2 regions of the Bradyrhizobium sp. GCM10028915 genome follow, and region 1 is predicted to be linked to the other one. Evidence: predicted binding sites of a transcription regulator. Region 1 holds the regulator's gene; the other holds the start of a gene.
What was found. The regulator HrcA, encoded in region 1, represses chaperone genes, less so after heat shock. The targets are predictions, from matches to a motif close to GTTAGCACTCNCNNNNNGNGAGTGCTAAC.
Positions count from the first base shown of each region.

Region 2: a site for HrcA is predicted at 5,931-5,959, ahead of ACFQX9_RS15185 (co-chaperone GroES). Genes of this name have one in related genera too.

Region 1 is NZ_JBHTFN010000005.1:145,875-153,593, forward strand. Features, by position in the region: gene dnaK (molecular chaperone DnaK) at 1-1,101, opposite strand, end outside; gene ACFQX9_RS04270 (hypothetical protein) at 1,496-2,437, shown strand; gene pncA (bifunctional nicotinamidase/pyrazinamidase) at 2,584-3,306, shown strand; gene grpE (nucleotide exchange factor GrpE) at 3,448-4,065, opposite strand; gene hrcA (heat-inducible transcriptional repressor HrcA) at 4,161-5,249, opposite strand; gene rph (ribonuclease PH) at 5,431-6,144, shown strand; gene rdgB (RdgB/HAM1 family non-canonical purine NTP pyrophosphatase) at 6,156-6,791, shown strand; gene hemW (radical SAM family heme chaperone HemW) at 6,778-7,719, shown strand, end outside.
Region 2 is NZ_JBHTFN010000024.1:90,153-97,871, reverse strand. Features, by position in the region: gene ACFQX9_RS15215 (caspase family protein) at 1-595, opposite strand, end outside; gene ACFQX9_RS15210 (glutathione binding-like protein) at 707-1,345, opposite strand; gene ACFQX9_RS15205 (cysteine hydrolase family protein) at 1,359-1,952, opposite strand; gene ACFQX9_RS15200 (LysR family transcriptional regulator) at 2,084-2,917, shown strand; gene lepB (signal peptidase I) at 3,027-3,773, shown strand; gene groL (chaperonin GroEL) at 3,889-5,529, opposite strand; gene ACFQX9_RS15185 (co-chaperone GroES) at 5,574-5,888, opposite strand; gene ACFQX9_RS15180 (usg protein) at 6,264-6,551, shown strand; gene ACFQX9_RS15175 (cupin domain-containing protein) at 6,700-7,239, shown strand; gene ACFQX9_RS15170 (tetratricopeptide repeat protein) at 7,167-7,719, opposite strand, start outside.

The DNA of each region.
Region 1 (7,719 bases):
CGCCACGACTTCGTCCGGGTTGACGCCCTTGTGCGGCTCCTTGCCGAACAGCTGCTTCACGACTTCCTGGACCTTCGGCATGCGCGACATGCCGCCGACCAGCACCACTTCGCCGATCTCGGCGGCGGTGAGGCCGGCATCCTTCAGCGCCTTGCGGCAGGGCTCGACGGTCTTCTGAACGAGGTCATCGACCAGCGCCTCGAACTTGGCCCGGGTGAGCTTCATCGTCAGATGCTTCGGGCCGGTCTGGTCCGCGGTGATGAAGGGCAGGTTGATCTCGGTCTGCGTCGTCGACGACAGCTCGATCTTGGCCTTTTCGGCGGCTTCCTTCAGGCGCTGCAACGCGAGCTTGTCGTTGCGCAGGTTGATGCCCTGCTCCTTCTGGAATTCGTCGGCGAGATAGCCGACCAGGCGCATGTCGAAGTCTTCGCCGCCGAGGAAGGTGTCGCCGTTGGTCGACTTCACCTCGAACACGCCGTCGCCGATTTCGAGAATCGAGATATCGAACGTGCCGCCGCCGAGATCGTACACGGCGATCGTGCCGGCCTTGGTCTTGTCGAGGCCGTAGGCGAGCGCGGCCGCGGTCGGCTCGTTGATGATGCGCAGCACTTCAAGGCCCGCGATCTTGCCGGCGTCCTTGGTCGCCTGGCGCTGGGCGTCGTTGAAGTAGGCGGGCACGGTGATGACGGCCTGGTCGACCTTCTGGCCGAGATGGGCTTCCGCGGTCTCCTTCATCTTCTGCAGGATGAACGCCGAGACCTGCGAGGGCGAGTAGGTCTGGCCGTCGGCCTCGACCCAGGCGTCGCCGTTGGAAGCCTTAACAATCTTGTACGGAACGAGCTTCTTGTCCTTCTCGACCATCGGGTCGTCGTAGCGGCGGCCGATCAAGCGCTTCACTGCGAAGAACGTGCGCTCGGGATTGGTGACGGCCTGGCGCTTGGCCGGCTGGCCGACGAGGCGCTCACCGTCGTCCGTCACGGCGACGATCGAAGGCGTCGTGCGCATGCCTTCGGAATTCTCGATGACTTTGGCGTTCTTGCCATCCATTACGGCGACGCACGAATTCGTGGTGCCGAGGTCGATCCCGATGACCTTTCCCATGGTCCTGTATCCTTGTTTTTGCGGCAGGCTGGCTGGGCCCAGAAGGCACCCGAACCGAAACCCCCTAAGATCAAACATTCGCGATATTGCGATGGTTGGGGGTCATATAGGAGGGGGGGAGGTGCCTGCAAGGACCGAACGCAAGTTTCGGCCGTGAAAACATTGGGTTTTGGAAGAACATATCCGGGCTGCACCGCCCTTGCGGGTGAGGAATTATTAACAGGTCCGCGATTGGCCGGCATCCGCTACCGCATCCCGCCCCGCCCTGTTGCGGCCAGACCAAAACCGTTAAAAGGCGGGCAGCCGGCCGGGCTCGTCCTCGGGCTGCCTCGCGCGACAAAGCGGCCGGCTGGCCACCATCGAACGGCCTCAATGTGAACCAATCAGAGTGCCCATGAAGCTGATCCGCCCCCTCGCCGCGCTCGCCCTCCTCGTCGCCTCTACGCTTCCGGCTCTGGCCGCCGACGCCGTTTTCCCACCCGGCTTGCGCCTCGGCATGGTGCCATTGGTCGGCCTCAGCACGGCCAAGACCTTTCCCGGCTTCGAGAGCGAGGACGGCAACGTCAAGGTGCTGATCACGGAGCTGCCGCCGGCCGCCTATGGCGAGGTCGTGAGCGCCTTCAACTCCAACCCGGCCGGCACCAACGGCGTCAAGCAGGACAAGATCGAGACGCCCGCGGGCGTGGCCTATTTCACCACGGAGAGCGGCAAGGCGGGCGAGACGCCAGTGCGGCGCTATTCGATGATCGTGCCGGGCGCCGGCTTCTCCGGCTACGTCGCGGTGCAGATTCCGGAGAATGCGATCAAGATCTACACCGACGAGGCGGTGCGGCAGATGTTCGCGAGCGTCGTCACCCGGAAGCAGGTCTCGGCCGAAGAGCAGATCGCACTGATGCCGTTCAAGATCACCGATCTCGCCGACTTCAAGGACGTCCGCACGCTGGCGCCGGGCTCGAGTATCATCCTGGCCGACGGCGACGAGAGCTCCGGCTATGAATCGAAGCCGTTTATCATCCTCGGCGTGATTGGCGCCACCCCGCAAGCCGCCGACGACCGCGCCCGCTTCGCCCAGGAGGCGGCGCTCCAGATTCCCGGCGTGCGCGAGTCGCGCGTCACCATGTCCGAGCCGATCCGCATCAGCGGCCAGCAGGGTTTCGAGACCCGGATCGACGGCGTCAGCGGCAAGGACAAGACGCCGGTGACCGTGGTGCAGTGGATCCGCTTCAGCAGCGGCGGCGCCTCGCTGCGCATCATCGCCAGCGCCCCGCGCGAGCAATGGCCGGCCGCCTTCACTCGCTTCCGCGCGGTCCGCGACGGCATCCAGCCGAAGGGCTAGCAGCATCCGCAAGCGGGAGAGGTGCACCGAACCCGCGGCTCAAGCCCAACCACTCACCAAAGCCGGCTGCATTTTCGGGCTTCTGTTCGTATACGAACGGAACTAGGCTCCCCCTCCGTTGAGTTCATCCTGGAGGGAGGCGAATGATGCTGGATCGGCGACAAGTCTTGGCGGCGCTCGGGACGAGCGCGCTCGTGGCGCTCGCGCCCACGGCAATTCTGGCAGCGGCATCGATCAAGCCGGACGATGCATCCGCGCTGCTCGTGATCGACGTGCAGAACTGCTTCCTGCCCGGCGGCAGCCTTGCCGTGAAGGAAGGCGAGCAGGTGGTGCCCGTCATCAACAAGATCTCGAAAGCATTTTCGAATGTGGTGATGACGCAGGACTGGCACACGCAAGGCCATATTTCCTTTGCGTCAGTCCACGCCGGCAAGAAGCCGTTCGAGACCGTCGATCTTCCCTACGGCAAGCAGGTGCTGTGGCCCGACCATTGCGTGCAGGGCACCGACGGCGCCGCGCTGTCGAAAGACCTTGCGATCCCGCACGCCGAGCTCATCATCCGCAAGGGTTTTCACAAGGACGTCGACAGCTATTCGGCCTTCCTCGAAGCCGACGGCAAGACCTCGACCGGTCTCGCCGGCTATCTGAAGGCGCGCAAGATCAAGCGCGTCTTCGTCGCGGGGCTGGCGACGGATTTCTGCGTCGCCTGGACCGCGCTCGACGCGCGCAAGGCGGGCTTCGAGGTCTATGTGGTGGAAGACGCCTGCCGCGGCATCGACAATCAGGGTTCGCTGGCAAAAGCCTGGGCCGACATGGCCAAGGCCGGCGTGAAGCGGATTCAGTCCGCAGATATCGCGGCGAGCGCCTAGGCCCGGTCAAAAAACTGCAAGACCCTCATCCTGAGGAGCGCGCTTCTCCGCGCGCGTCTCGAAGGATGAAGGCCCCGCTGCAGCAGCGCGACCTGCATGGTTTGAGACGGCGCTGACGCGCCTCCTCCCCATGAGGATCAACTAGTTGGCCGCGCCGTTCGGCTCGTTGCTGTTGGCAGCCGGCGCGGCCTTGGCGCCACCCTTGGCGACACCGACCAAGGCGGGACGCAGCACGCGCTCGCCGATGGTGTAGCCGGCCTGCATGACCTGCACGACGGTGCCCGCGGGCACCGACGCATCGGGCACCTCGAACATCGCCTGCTGGAAGTTCGGGTCGAACTTCTGGCCCGAGGGGTCGAACTTCTTCACGCCGTGTTTTTCCAGCGCGCTGAGCAGCGAGCGCTCGGTCAGCTCGACGCCCTCGATCAGCGAGGCGAGGCCTGCATCGGCCGCCGCACGGGCTTCGGCCGGAACGGCATCGAGCGCGCGCTGGAGGTTGTCGGCGATGTCGAGCACGTCGCGGGCAAAGCCGGTGATGCCGTAGAGGCGGGCATCCGCGACCTCCTTGGTAGTCCGCTTGCGCAGATTCTCCATCTCGGCCAGCGTCCGCAGCATGCGGTCGCGCGCCTCGGCGACTTCCTTCTGCAGAAGCTCGACCGAGCCGGGCTCGGGATCGTCGGGCATGATGTACGGTTTTGACACCACGGGCTCGCCGGCCGCAGCACTCGTGTCTTCGGGTTGCCGGTCTCGATCGGTCATCGGCTCTCTTTTCGCATTCGTCTCAGGGGGTTTCTGGCCCGGATATCGTGCTTCGGGCGGCGAAAATCAAGCGCCCGTGATCGGCCCGGCGCCGGTCAGCCCCCCAAGAGCCGGCTGACGATGCGGGCAGCGTAGTCCACGGTGGGGATCACGCGGGCATAATTCAGCCGCGTCGGCCCGATCACGCCCAAAACGCCGACGATATGGCCGGCGGCGTCCCGATAAGGCGAGATGATGGTGGACGAACCCGACAGCGAGAACAGCTTGTTCTCACTGCCGATGAAGATCCGCACGCCTTCCGCGGTCTCGGCCCGGCCGAGCAGGTCGATCACGCCGCGCTTGGTCTCGAGATCGTCGAACAGCAGGCGAACGCGCTCGAGATCCTCCAGCGCATGCAAATCCTCGAGCAGATTGGCGTGGCCGCGGACGATGAGCTGACGATCCTCGTTCTCGCCGCCGGACCAGCTGGCGATGCCGGCCGAGATCACCTTGTGCGTCAGCTGATCGAGCTCGGTGCGCGCCTCTCCGAGCGCGGTCTCGAGCTCCAGCCGCGCCTCGGCCAAGGTCCGGCCTCGGATGCGGGCATTGAGGAAGTTGCCGGCTTCGGTCAACGCCGAGGATGGAACTCCCGGCGGCAGCGTCAACACGCGATTTTCGACCTGCCCGTCCTCACCGACCAGGATCACCAATGCCTTTTCCGGTTCCAAGCGGACGAATTCGATATGTTTCAGCCGCGCATTGGATTTCGGCGTCAGCACGACCGCGGCCGCGCGGGTCAGGCCGGAGAGCCGCGTCAATGCCTCCTCGAGCGCAGCCTCCACCGATTGCGCGTGGCCGACGGAGGTCAACTGGCTCTGGATCGCCTGCCGTTCACTGTCATTGAGGTCGCCGACCTGCATCAGGGCATCGACGAAGAACCGCAGGCCGAGTTCCGTCGGCAATCGGCCGGCGGAGGTGTGCGGGGCGTAGATCAGGCCGAGCTGTTCCAGATCGGCCATGACGTTGCGGACCGAGGCGGGCGACAGCGGCATGGCAATCAGGCGCGAAATATTGCGCGAGCCCACCGGCTCCCCGGTCGCGAGATAGCTTTCGACGATTTGACGAAAGATGTCGCGGGAACGCTCGTTGAGCTGGGCGAGGCCCGCGCGCGGCGCGATCAGATGGATCGGATCGTGATGGGCCACAGACGGTAACTCCTCTAAGACACAGGTAATTTGTCTATCCCGGATGCTTCTGACAAGCGTGGCGTTGGCGGATTGGAAATCGGGGGTGAAGAAGGCCTCGATCTTCCCCCTTGCCGCCCACCCTCACCCCCCCTACAAGCACCGCCAACAGCCCTTTTCCGAGAGTTTTGGAGGATTTCCCATGCGGCCAAGCCGCCGTGCGCCCGACGAATTGCGCCCCGTGACGCTGGAGCGCGGCGTGGTCAAATATGCGGAAGGCTCGTGCCTGGTGAAATTCGGCGACACCCACGTGCTGGTCACCGCCACGCTGGAAGACCGCCTGCCGCCATGGCTGAAGGGCCAGGGCCGCGGCTGGGTCACCGCCGAATACGGCATGCTGCCGCGCGCGACCTCGGAACGCACCCGCCGCGAGGCCTCCGCCGGAAAGCAGAGCGGCCGCACCGTCGAAATCCAGCGCCTGATCGGCCGCTCGCTTCGCACCATCATCAATCTCGAAGCGCTCGGTGAGCGCCAGATCACGGTCGATTGCGACGTGCTCCAGGCCGACGGCGGCACCCGCACCGCCTCGATCACCGGTGCCTGGGTCGCGCTCGCCGATTGCGTCAGCTGGATGAAGGCGCGCAACATGGTCAAGGCCAATGTGTTGCGCGACAACGTCGCCGCGATCTCCTGCGGCATCTACAAGGGCACGCCCGTGCTCGACCTCGACTATGCCGAGGACTCCGAAGCCGACACCGACGCCAATTTCGTCATGACCGGCGATGGCCGCATCATCGAGGTCCAGGGCACCGCGGAACGCGAGCCGTTCACGGAAGCCGAGTTCCTGGCGTTGATGGCGCTGGCGCGCAAGGGCGTCGCGCGTCTCGTGGACTTGCAGAAACTGGCGGTAGCGTAGTCAATAGCCCGATGCACCGCCGAATCACCGGAAAGCTGGTTATCGCGACCCATAATCCCGGCAAGCTCGCCGAGATGAAGGAGCTACTCGCGCCTTACGGCATCGAAGCAGTGTCGGCCGGCGAGCTCGGCCTTCCCGAGCCGGAAGAAACCGGAAACGATTTCCGCAGCAATGCCGCGATCAAGGCGATCGCGGCGGCGCAGGCGACGAAGCTTCCGTCTTTCGCCGATGATTCCGGCATCGTGGTCGACGCGCTCGACGGCGCGCCCGGCATCTACTCGGCGCGCTGGGCCGGCCCGAACAAGGATTTTGCCGCAGCGATGGCGCAGATCGAGCGTCTGTTGCAGGAGCGCGGCGCGACCACGCCGGCCAAACGCAAGGCGCACTTCGTTTCCGCGCTCTGCGTTGCATGGCCCGACGATCATCTCGAAGAGGTCGAGGGGCGCGTCGACGGCACGCTGGTGTGGCCGCCGCGCGGCACCGCCGGCTTCGGCTACGACCCGATGTTTTTGCCCGACGGCCATAGCCGCACCTTCGGCGAGATGGAGAGCATCGAGAAGCACGGCCTGCCGCCGCTCGGTCTCGGCCTGTCGCATCGTGCCCGCGCCTTCGTGAAACTGGCGGAGATCTGCCTTGAGCCGCGCTAAGGAAGCCTTCGGCGTCTACGTGCACTGGCCGTTCTGCCTGTCGAAGTGCCCCTATTGCGACTTCAACAGCCACGTTCGCCACGCCGCGATCGACGAGCCGCGGTTTGCGTCAGCATTCGCGCGCGAAATCGCTGCGACCGCCGAGCGCGCGCACGGACGCGAAGTCACCTCGATCTTTCTCGGCGGCGGTACGCCCTCGCTCATGCAGCCTGCAACCGTCGGCGCTGTGCTCGACGCCATCGGCAAGCACTGGGCCGTGGCGAAAGACGTCGAAGTCACGCTGGAGGCAAACCCGACCAGCGTCGAGGCTACGCGCTTCGCCGGCTATCGCGCCGCCGGCGTCAACCGCGTCTCGCTCGGCGTGCAGGCGCTCGACGATGCCTCGCTGAAAGCGCTCGGCCGCATGCACAGCGCGCGCGAGGCCCTCGATGCCGTCGCTATCGCGCGCCGCTCGTTCGATCGCTATTCGTTCGACCTGATCTACGCCCGTCCCGACCAGACGCCGGCGATGTGGGCCGATGAATTGCGCCTCGCGATCGGCGAGGCGGCCGAGCATCTGTCGCTCTATCAATTGACGATCGAAGAAGGCACGCCGTTCTTCGGCCTACATCAAGCCGGCAAGCTGAAGACGCCGGATGAAGCGGTCGCACGCGCGCTCTACGACGTCACGCAGGAGACCTGCGACAGGCTCGGCCTGCCCGCCTACGAGATTTCAAATCACGCGCGGCGCGGCGCCGAGTGCCGGCACAATCTGGTCTACTGGCGCGGCGAAGAATATGCCGGCATCGGCCCCGGCGCCCATGGCCGCCTCGACATCGACGGTATCAGGCACGCGACCGCCACCGAGAAGCGCCCCGAAGCCTGGCTGATGCGGGTCGAGACCAACGGCCACGGCGTCGTCACCGACGATCTCCTCAACAGCGAAGAG
Region 2 (7,719 bases), on a different contig from region 1:
CCGTCTGCCCGGACTGGGTTGAGAACGACACGATCGTGCCGCGCGGTGCTTCGACTTTCGACAGGCCCCGCCCGATCGAGGCGCCGCGCGTCATGCCGGCGGAGCGTTTCAAGGTTTCGGCCAGCGGATTGTCGCGGCAGGAATCGAGGATGAGGATGCGCAGGTTCTTGGCCTGCTGCAGGTCGTTCACGATGTCGTCCACCCGCACGAAGCGCTTCAAATCGGCTTCGTCGCTCAGCACGGCATCGACAGGCATCAGATAGTTCACGCCGTTGTACTGCATCGCATGGCCGCTGTAGTAGAACATGGCGACGTCGGCTTTGCTCGCGGCGCGCGCGAAGCGGATGGTGAGGTCCTGCATGTCAGCCTGGCGCAGGTCGATGCCCTGGAGCACCTCGAAGCCGCTGCGCTTGAGCGAGGCGGCGACGTCTTCGGCATCGTGCGACGGGTTGGGAAGCTGCGCCGTACTGGCATAGGCGCCATTGCCGATCACCAGGGCGACGCGGGTTTCCGCCGATGCCGGCGCAACGGAAAGCCAGCAGGCCAGGAGGGCAAGGCAAAGTCCGGCCGGGCAAAATCTGGAAAGAGCACGCATGAATGCCTTCCAAAGGAAATGTCGAAAAATATCCCTCCAGATTAGCGCATGCCGCGCCGACATCAATGCCCTGCCGGAGCACCGCTCAGATTTCCCGGCCGTGACATCCTGTCACGCCGGGCTCGCCGCCAACGTCTTGCGGACGGCCATTTCGGTCGCAATCGCGTCCCGCACGGCCGGTCGCGCCTGCATGCGCGCGAGATAGGCCGACAACGATGTCCATTGCGCGACGTCGATTCCCGCGGGACGGAGCAACAGCAAAGCCCAGGTGAGATGGGCATCCGCGACGGTGAAGCTGTCGCCGACGAGGAATTCGCGGTCCGTCAGATGCGCGGCAGGCATCGATAATGTCTGCGCTATCCTTGCACGCGGCTTGGCGAGCGAGGCGTCGTCCTTGTACCAGAAGGTTGGAAACAGGAACGCCTTGTGGATCTCGGCCCCGACGAAACTGAGCCATTCCTGGAGCCGATACCGGTCGGGATTTCCGAAGGCGGGAGCAAGGCCCGCCTGCGGCTTTAGGTCGGCGATGTATTGCAGCACCGCGGCGCTTTCGGTCAGCCGTTCGCCATTCTCCAGCACCAGGACCGGCACCGCGCCCTTTGGGGAAACGCCGAGGAAATCGCTGCCGTCGTCCACGACCTGCTTGGTCTGGAGATGGACCGGATGATAGCGGGCCTCGATGCCCGCTTCCATCAGCGCGATGCGGCTCGCAAGCGAGCAGGCCATCGGTGAGAAATAGAGTTGCAGCATCGCCTACGCTCCTTCAGGTCAACGTCTCGGTTTGTGCGATGATCGCAAACCGGTCCGACAATTCGGCCAGGGCGACCTCGTGGATGATCCTTGCGGAGAGCGCTCCGCCGCGGCCGTCGGGAAGATCGCGTGTGGCGCAGGCATCGGCTGCGATCGTCGTGCGCAGGCCGAGGTCGAGCGCGGCGCGGGCGGTCGAGCTGATGCACATATGGGTCATGAAACCGGCCAGCACGATGTTCGTGCGTCCGGTTGCGGCCAGCCGGACTTGCAGGTCGGTGCCGGCAAAAGCGTTCGGCAGCGCTTTTTCGATCACGGCTTCGCTGGCGAGCGGCGCCACGTTCCTGACGATCGCGCCGCGCGCGGCCTCGCGGTCGAACAGGCTGCCGGCACGTCCCTTGTGCGCGATATGGAAGATCGCAGCGCCGCTCGCCCTCGCGCGGGCGAGCAGGCGCGCGGCGGCGGCGATTGCGGGCTCCGCGTCCGGCAAGGCGAGCGGCCCGGCGCAATATTCGTTCTGGATGTCGATTAGCACGAGGCAGGAATCGGCGAGCCTGGGCGGAGTGAGATCGGCGCCGGACAATTCAAGCAAGGTTTTTGGGGCGGTCATGCGGGTCGGGCCTTCCTAAGGCATATCGGAGGCGCCACAGTAGCGCGGCGGCGGCCTGCCAATGTGCAGGACTATTGCAGCATATGGCTGCAAATTTGCAGGAGCCCGTCGGGCCTGCTAGGCTCATCGCCATGAACTGGGACGATCTGCGCATCATCGCCGCGGTCAGGGACGAGGGCACCTATGCCGGCGCCAGCGCGCGGCTGCGCATCGACGAGACCACCGTCGGCCGCAGGCTCGCGCGCATCCAGCGCGATCTCGGCGTGCCGCTGTTCGATGCGGTGGACGGCCAGCGCCGGCCGACGCGGAGTTGCGAGGCGGTGCTGGCGCATGTCGAGGCGATGGCCGCACATGCCGCCGAGATCGGTCGCGTCGGCGAGAGTCTTGCAGGCCCGGTGGGACGCCTGCGTATCGCCTCCACCAACACGGTTGCCGAGGAGGTTCTGTCGCCGCGCGCGAGCGACTTCCTGCGCGCCAATTCCGGCCTGACGCTGCAATTCCTCACCTCGAGCGAGAACGTCAAGTTCTCGCGCTGGGAAGCCGATCTCGCTATCCGGCTGCGCAAGCCCGACAAGGGCGACTTCGCGATCTCCAGGCTCGGTGACGTCAAGCTCTATTATTTTGAGCCTGTCACGACCGAGGGCGAGCCGGTGCTGTGCGCCTATCCGGACGAACTCGGTGCCATTCCCGAGATGCAATTCCTGCGTATGAAGCAAGCCCACGCGCGCTGCGTTACCGACAACGTTCGCGTCATCCGTAACCTGATCCGCGCGCATCAGGCCGCCGGCGTGTTGCCGGAGCATGTCTGCGCGGACTTACTCGGCGATCGCCGCCTGCGCGCCACGCTGCTGCCTGGGCGCCGCGACGTCTGGCTGCTGGTGCAGAACCATCTCAAGCGCGATCCGGCGACGCGGCTCACCATCGAATGGATCCGCCGCTGCTTCAGCGATCTCGCGCGCGGTTGATTGCGACCCGTGAACGCGATCCGCGCGCGGCGCGACCAAGTTATGGGATTGCGTACGCGCGAGGGTTGCGTAATCTCGCGACGACTACGGGCTTGATCAGGGCAGGCGCATGACCACTCTTCAGGAAACCATCCACCCGCAGGCCAAAGCGCGGGAATGGAAGGCGATCGTCATCCTGATCCTCCTGATTCCGGTGCTGTGGTCGCCGCCGTTCCTGTTTCGCATCTTCCTGTTTCAGCCGTTCAACATCCCGTCCGCCTCGATGACGCCGACGCTGGTCGTCGACGACTACGTCTTTGCTGCAAAATATGCCTATGGCTATGGCCGTTATTCGTTTCCCTTCGCGCCGTCGTGGATCTCCGGGCGTTTCCGGGCCACCGATCCCGAGTATGGTGACGTCGTCGTGTTCCGGACGCCAAAGGACACCGCGGTCGACTATGTCAAGCGCGTGGTCGGGCTGCCCGGTGATCGCATCCAGATGCGGCAGGGCCAACTCATCCTCAATGACCGCCCGGTGACGCGCGTCGCTCTGAAGCAGGCATTCGCCGGCTCCACCTGCGGCGTGGATGACGGTGCGAAGGCCAAGCGCTGGCGCGAGACGCTGCCGAACGGCGCGTCCTACGTGACGCAGGACTGTGTCGACAACGGCTACTACGACGACACCGACGTCTACACCGTGCCGCCGGGCCATTTCTTCGTGCTCCGCGACAATCGCGACAACTCGAGTGACAGCCGCGTGATGTCGTCGATCGGATTCGTGCCGATGGACAATCTGGTCGGCAAGGTGAAGCGGATATTCTGGTCGCTCGACCAGCACGGCGAACCGCACATGGAGCGGCTGGGGAAGGTGTGGTGAAGCCCCACTGTCATTCCGGGCTCCGCGCTGCTCCGGGATGGGACCACCGAAGAAAAACAAAACCCCGGCATCGCTGCCGGGGTTTCGCATTTTGTCGTTTGCCGGAATGGCTGGATCAGAAATCCATGCCGCCCATGCCGCCGCCCGGGGGCATCGCCGGACCGGAGCCGCCCTTCTTGGGCAGCTCGGCGACCATGGCTTCCGTGGTGATCAAGAGCGCCGCAACCGAGGCTGCGTTCTGGATCGCGGTACGTACCACCTTGGTCGGGTCGATGATGCCCTTCTTGACGAGGTCAACATATTCGCCGGTCTGGGAGTCGAAGCCGTAGGCGTACGACTTATTCTCGAGGACCTTGCCGACGATCACGGAGCCATCTTCACCGGCGTTGATCGCGATCTGGCGAGCGGGCGCGGAGAGCGCCTTGCGCACGATCTCGACGCCGGTCTTCTGGTCGTCGTTCTTGGTGCGCAGGCCCTTGAGCTGCTCGGAGGCACGGAGCAGGGCGACGCCGCCGCCCGGGACGATGCCTTCCTCGACCGCCGCGCGGGTCGCATGCATCGCGTCATCAACGCGATCCTTACGCTCCTTCACCTCGACCTCGGTCGCGCCGCCGACGCGGATCACCGCGACGCCGCCTGCGAGCTTGGCAAGACGCTCCTGGAGCTTCTCACGGTCGTAGTCCGAGGTGGTTTCCTCGATCTGCGCCTTGATCTGCGACACGCGCGCTTCGATGTCGGCCTTCTTGCCGGCGCCGTTGACGATCGTGGTGTTCTCCTTGTCGATCATCACCTTCTTGGCGCGACCGAGCATGTTGAGCGTGACGTTCTCGAGCTTGATGCCGAGATCTTCCGAGATCGCCTGGCCACCGGTCAGGATCGCGATGTCCTGCAGCATGGCCTTGCGGCGATCGCCGAAGCCCGGAGCCTTGACGGCCGCGACCTTCAGGCCGCCACGGAGACGGTTCACGACCAGGGTGGCAAGCGCTTCGCCTTCGACGTCCTCGGCGACGATGACCAGCGGCTTGCCGGTCTGCACCACGGCCTCGAGCAGCGGCAGCAGCTCGTTCAGCGAGGAGAGCTTCTTCTCGTTGATGAGGATGTAGGCGTCGTCCATCTCAACGCGCATCTTGTCGGCGTTGGTGACGAAGTAGGGCGAGATGTAGCCGCGGTCGAACTGCATGCCCTCGACGACGTCGAGCTCGGTCTCGAGCGACTTGGCTTCCTCGACGGTGATGACACCCTCGTTGCCGACCTTCTTCATGGCGTCGGCGAGGAACTTGCCGATCTCCGCGTCGCCGTTGGCCGAGATGGTGCCGACCTGGGCGATCTCGTCGTTCGAGGTCACCTTCTTGGAGTTCTTGACGAGGTCCGCAACGACGGCTTCGACCGCGAGATCGATACCGCGCTTCAGATCCATCGGGTTCATGCCGGCGGCAACCGACTTGGCGCCTTCGCGCACGATCGCCTGGGCCAGCACGGTCGCGGTGGTGGTGCCGTCGCCGGCCGCGTCAGCGGACTTGGAGGCGACTTCGCGCACCATCTGCGCGCCCATGTTCTCGAACTTGTCCTCGAGCTCGATCTCCTTGGCGACGGTGACGCCGTCCTTGGTGATGCGGGGAGCGCCGAACGACTTGTCGAGCACGACATTGCGGCCCTTCGGACCGAGCGTGACCTTCACCGCGTTGGCGAGAATGTCGACGCCGCGAAGCATCTTGTCGCGCGCATCGACCGAGAATTTGACTTCTTTAGCTGCCATCTGGATTTTTTCCTTAGGTGTTTAACTGGATAAGAGAGGGGCTCTTAGGCCGCCTTCTTCTTGGAAGCGGGGACGTCGAGGACGCCCATGATGTCGCTTTCCTTCATGATCAGCAGGTCGACGTTGTCGATCTTGACCTCGGTGCCGGACCACTTACCGAACAGCACGCGGTCGCCGACCTTCAGGTCGATCGGGATCAGCTTGCCAGCTTCGTCGCGGCCACCCGGGCCGACGGCGACGATCTCGCCCTGCGAGGGCTTTTCCTTCGCCGTGTCGGGAATGATGATGCCGCCAGCGGTCTTCTCTTCTGCGTCGATGCGCTTGACCACGACGCGGTCGTGAAGCGGACGGAAATTCATGCAGTTCTCCTAAGCTTTTGCACGATTTGGGAATTTTGGGTTGTTAGCAGTCTGCGCCGGCGAGTGCCAGCGCAGGCACAACTGAGATAAGGCAGGATTTTGGCGGGAGCAAGGGCTTGTAGCAGAAAAATAGCACTCGGAGGCGCCGCCTGCCAAAATATCTCTTTCCATCGTTAATCGCGCTCGGCGCAGTATTAGCACGGAGCTAGATCTGCTGCTAACGCATTGAATTTCAACAGCTTGTTAAACTTTTGGGCTTGAGATGGATTGTCAGTTTGCGTCACATTTCTCTCATGTGAGCGCGTCAGTAGCGGGTGGCTCTTAAGGCGCACCGGAAAGCCACCCCTTGAATGCGCTCCTGCAAAGGAGGTTGGCATGGGCTTGCGGAGTGGAGCCGTTTCGGACGATTTCCGGAAACAGCTGCTGGGTTACGGAATGACGACGGCGCAGATTCTCTATCGGATGCCGGATCATCCCTCGCTGCTCCAGACTTACGTCTGGCAGGACTACGACATGTTTCCGAAATTTCCGGCGCTGAAGGATTTTCTGGCGTTCTGGCAGGAAAAGCTCGACGGTCCGCTTCACTCGGTGACAGTGGCGCATTCCAAGCTGATCAAGCCGGCCGAGTTGCGCGCGGTGGACGGCGTATTCCGGCTGCATTGAAGGGCGGAGCTGTAGGGTGGGTTAGCGTCAGTGTAACCCCCCATGCTTCAAAGATTGCGCAAGGAAGTGGTGGGTACGTTAGCGCTAACCCACCCTGCGATTTCGCATTCTGTGCTAGCCTCTCCCCATAACAACAGGGGAGGCGCCCATGGCCAAGAAAGCAAAATCGCGCAGCGCATCGCAAGCCGCGGTGAAGAAGCGTAGCGGGGCCAAACCCGCAGCACGATCCACGGCGCGCAAGGCGGTGAAGGCAAAAGCCCCCACGACAACGGCAAAGTCATCCGTCAAGAAACCGGCGCGGCCCAAGCAGCGCATTGCGATCAGCCATCACCGCGAGGAAGACTTCAAAGCCGACGGTCTGCGTACCTACGCGAAATATCGCGACCTCGGCATCGCCGCCGCCAGCCAGGGCCTCGCGCAGGCGCACGTGATCCGGCTGCAAGGCCCCTGCAATCCGGACGAAGTGTCGAAGCTGCACTTTCACGACGTCGAATTCCAGATGGTCTACGTGCTCAAGGGCTGGGTGAAGACCTATATGGACGGAGAGGGCGAGACGCTGATGAAAGAAGGTAGCGCCTGGACCCAGCCGCCGAAGATCAAGCACATGATCCTGGACTATTCGGACGACGTCGAGCTGCTGGAGGTGATCCTGCCGGCGGAGTTCAGGACCGTGGAGTTGAAGGCGTAGGCGAGGCGGAGATCAGCCGCCGTCGTTGCAATAGCGTTTCCACATCGCGCGATAGGCATCGTCCACCGCTTGCACGTATGAGATTGGGTTGCCGGCGGCGGCAGCCCTGATCTGTCCGGGCAGTTCGCTGCGCAACTTATTGCGATTTCGACATAGGCCTCATCGCTGTCCGCGACCCACTCCGGCAGGCCCAGCGCGGTGAGGATGGAGCCGGCAGCACGGCTCGGCAGGCTGTGACCGAGCTTCGCCACCACCGGCACGCCCATCTGCAAGGCTTCCCACGTGCTGACGCCGCCATTCTGCGGGAATGGGTCGAGGCCAATATCGACGCGATTGAACGTTGCCAGATGTTCGTCTCGCGACGTGGCTCCGAGCAGATCGACGCGTTCGGCCGGCAATCGGCAAGCGGCAAACCGCGCCAGCAGATTGTCGCGGACCAGCTGGGCGTCCAGTGCAGTATCCTTGATCAGCAGGCGCGAA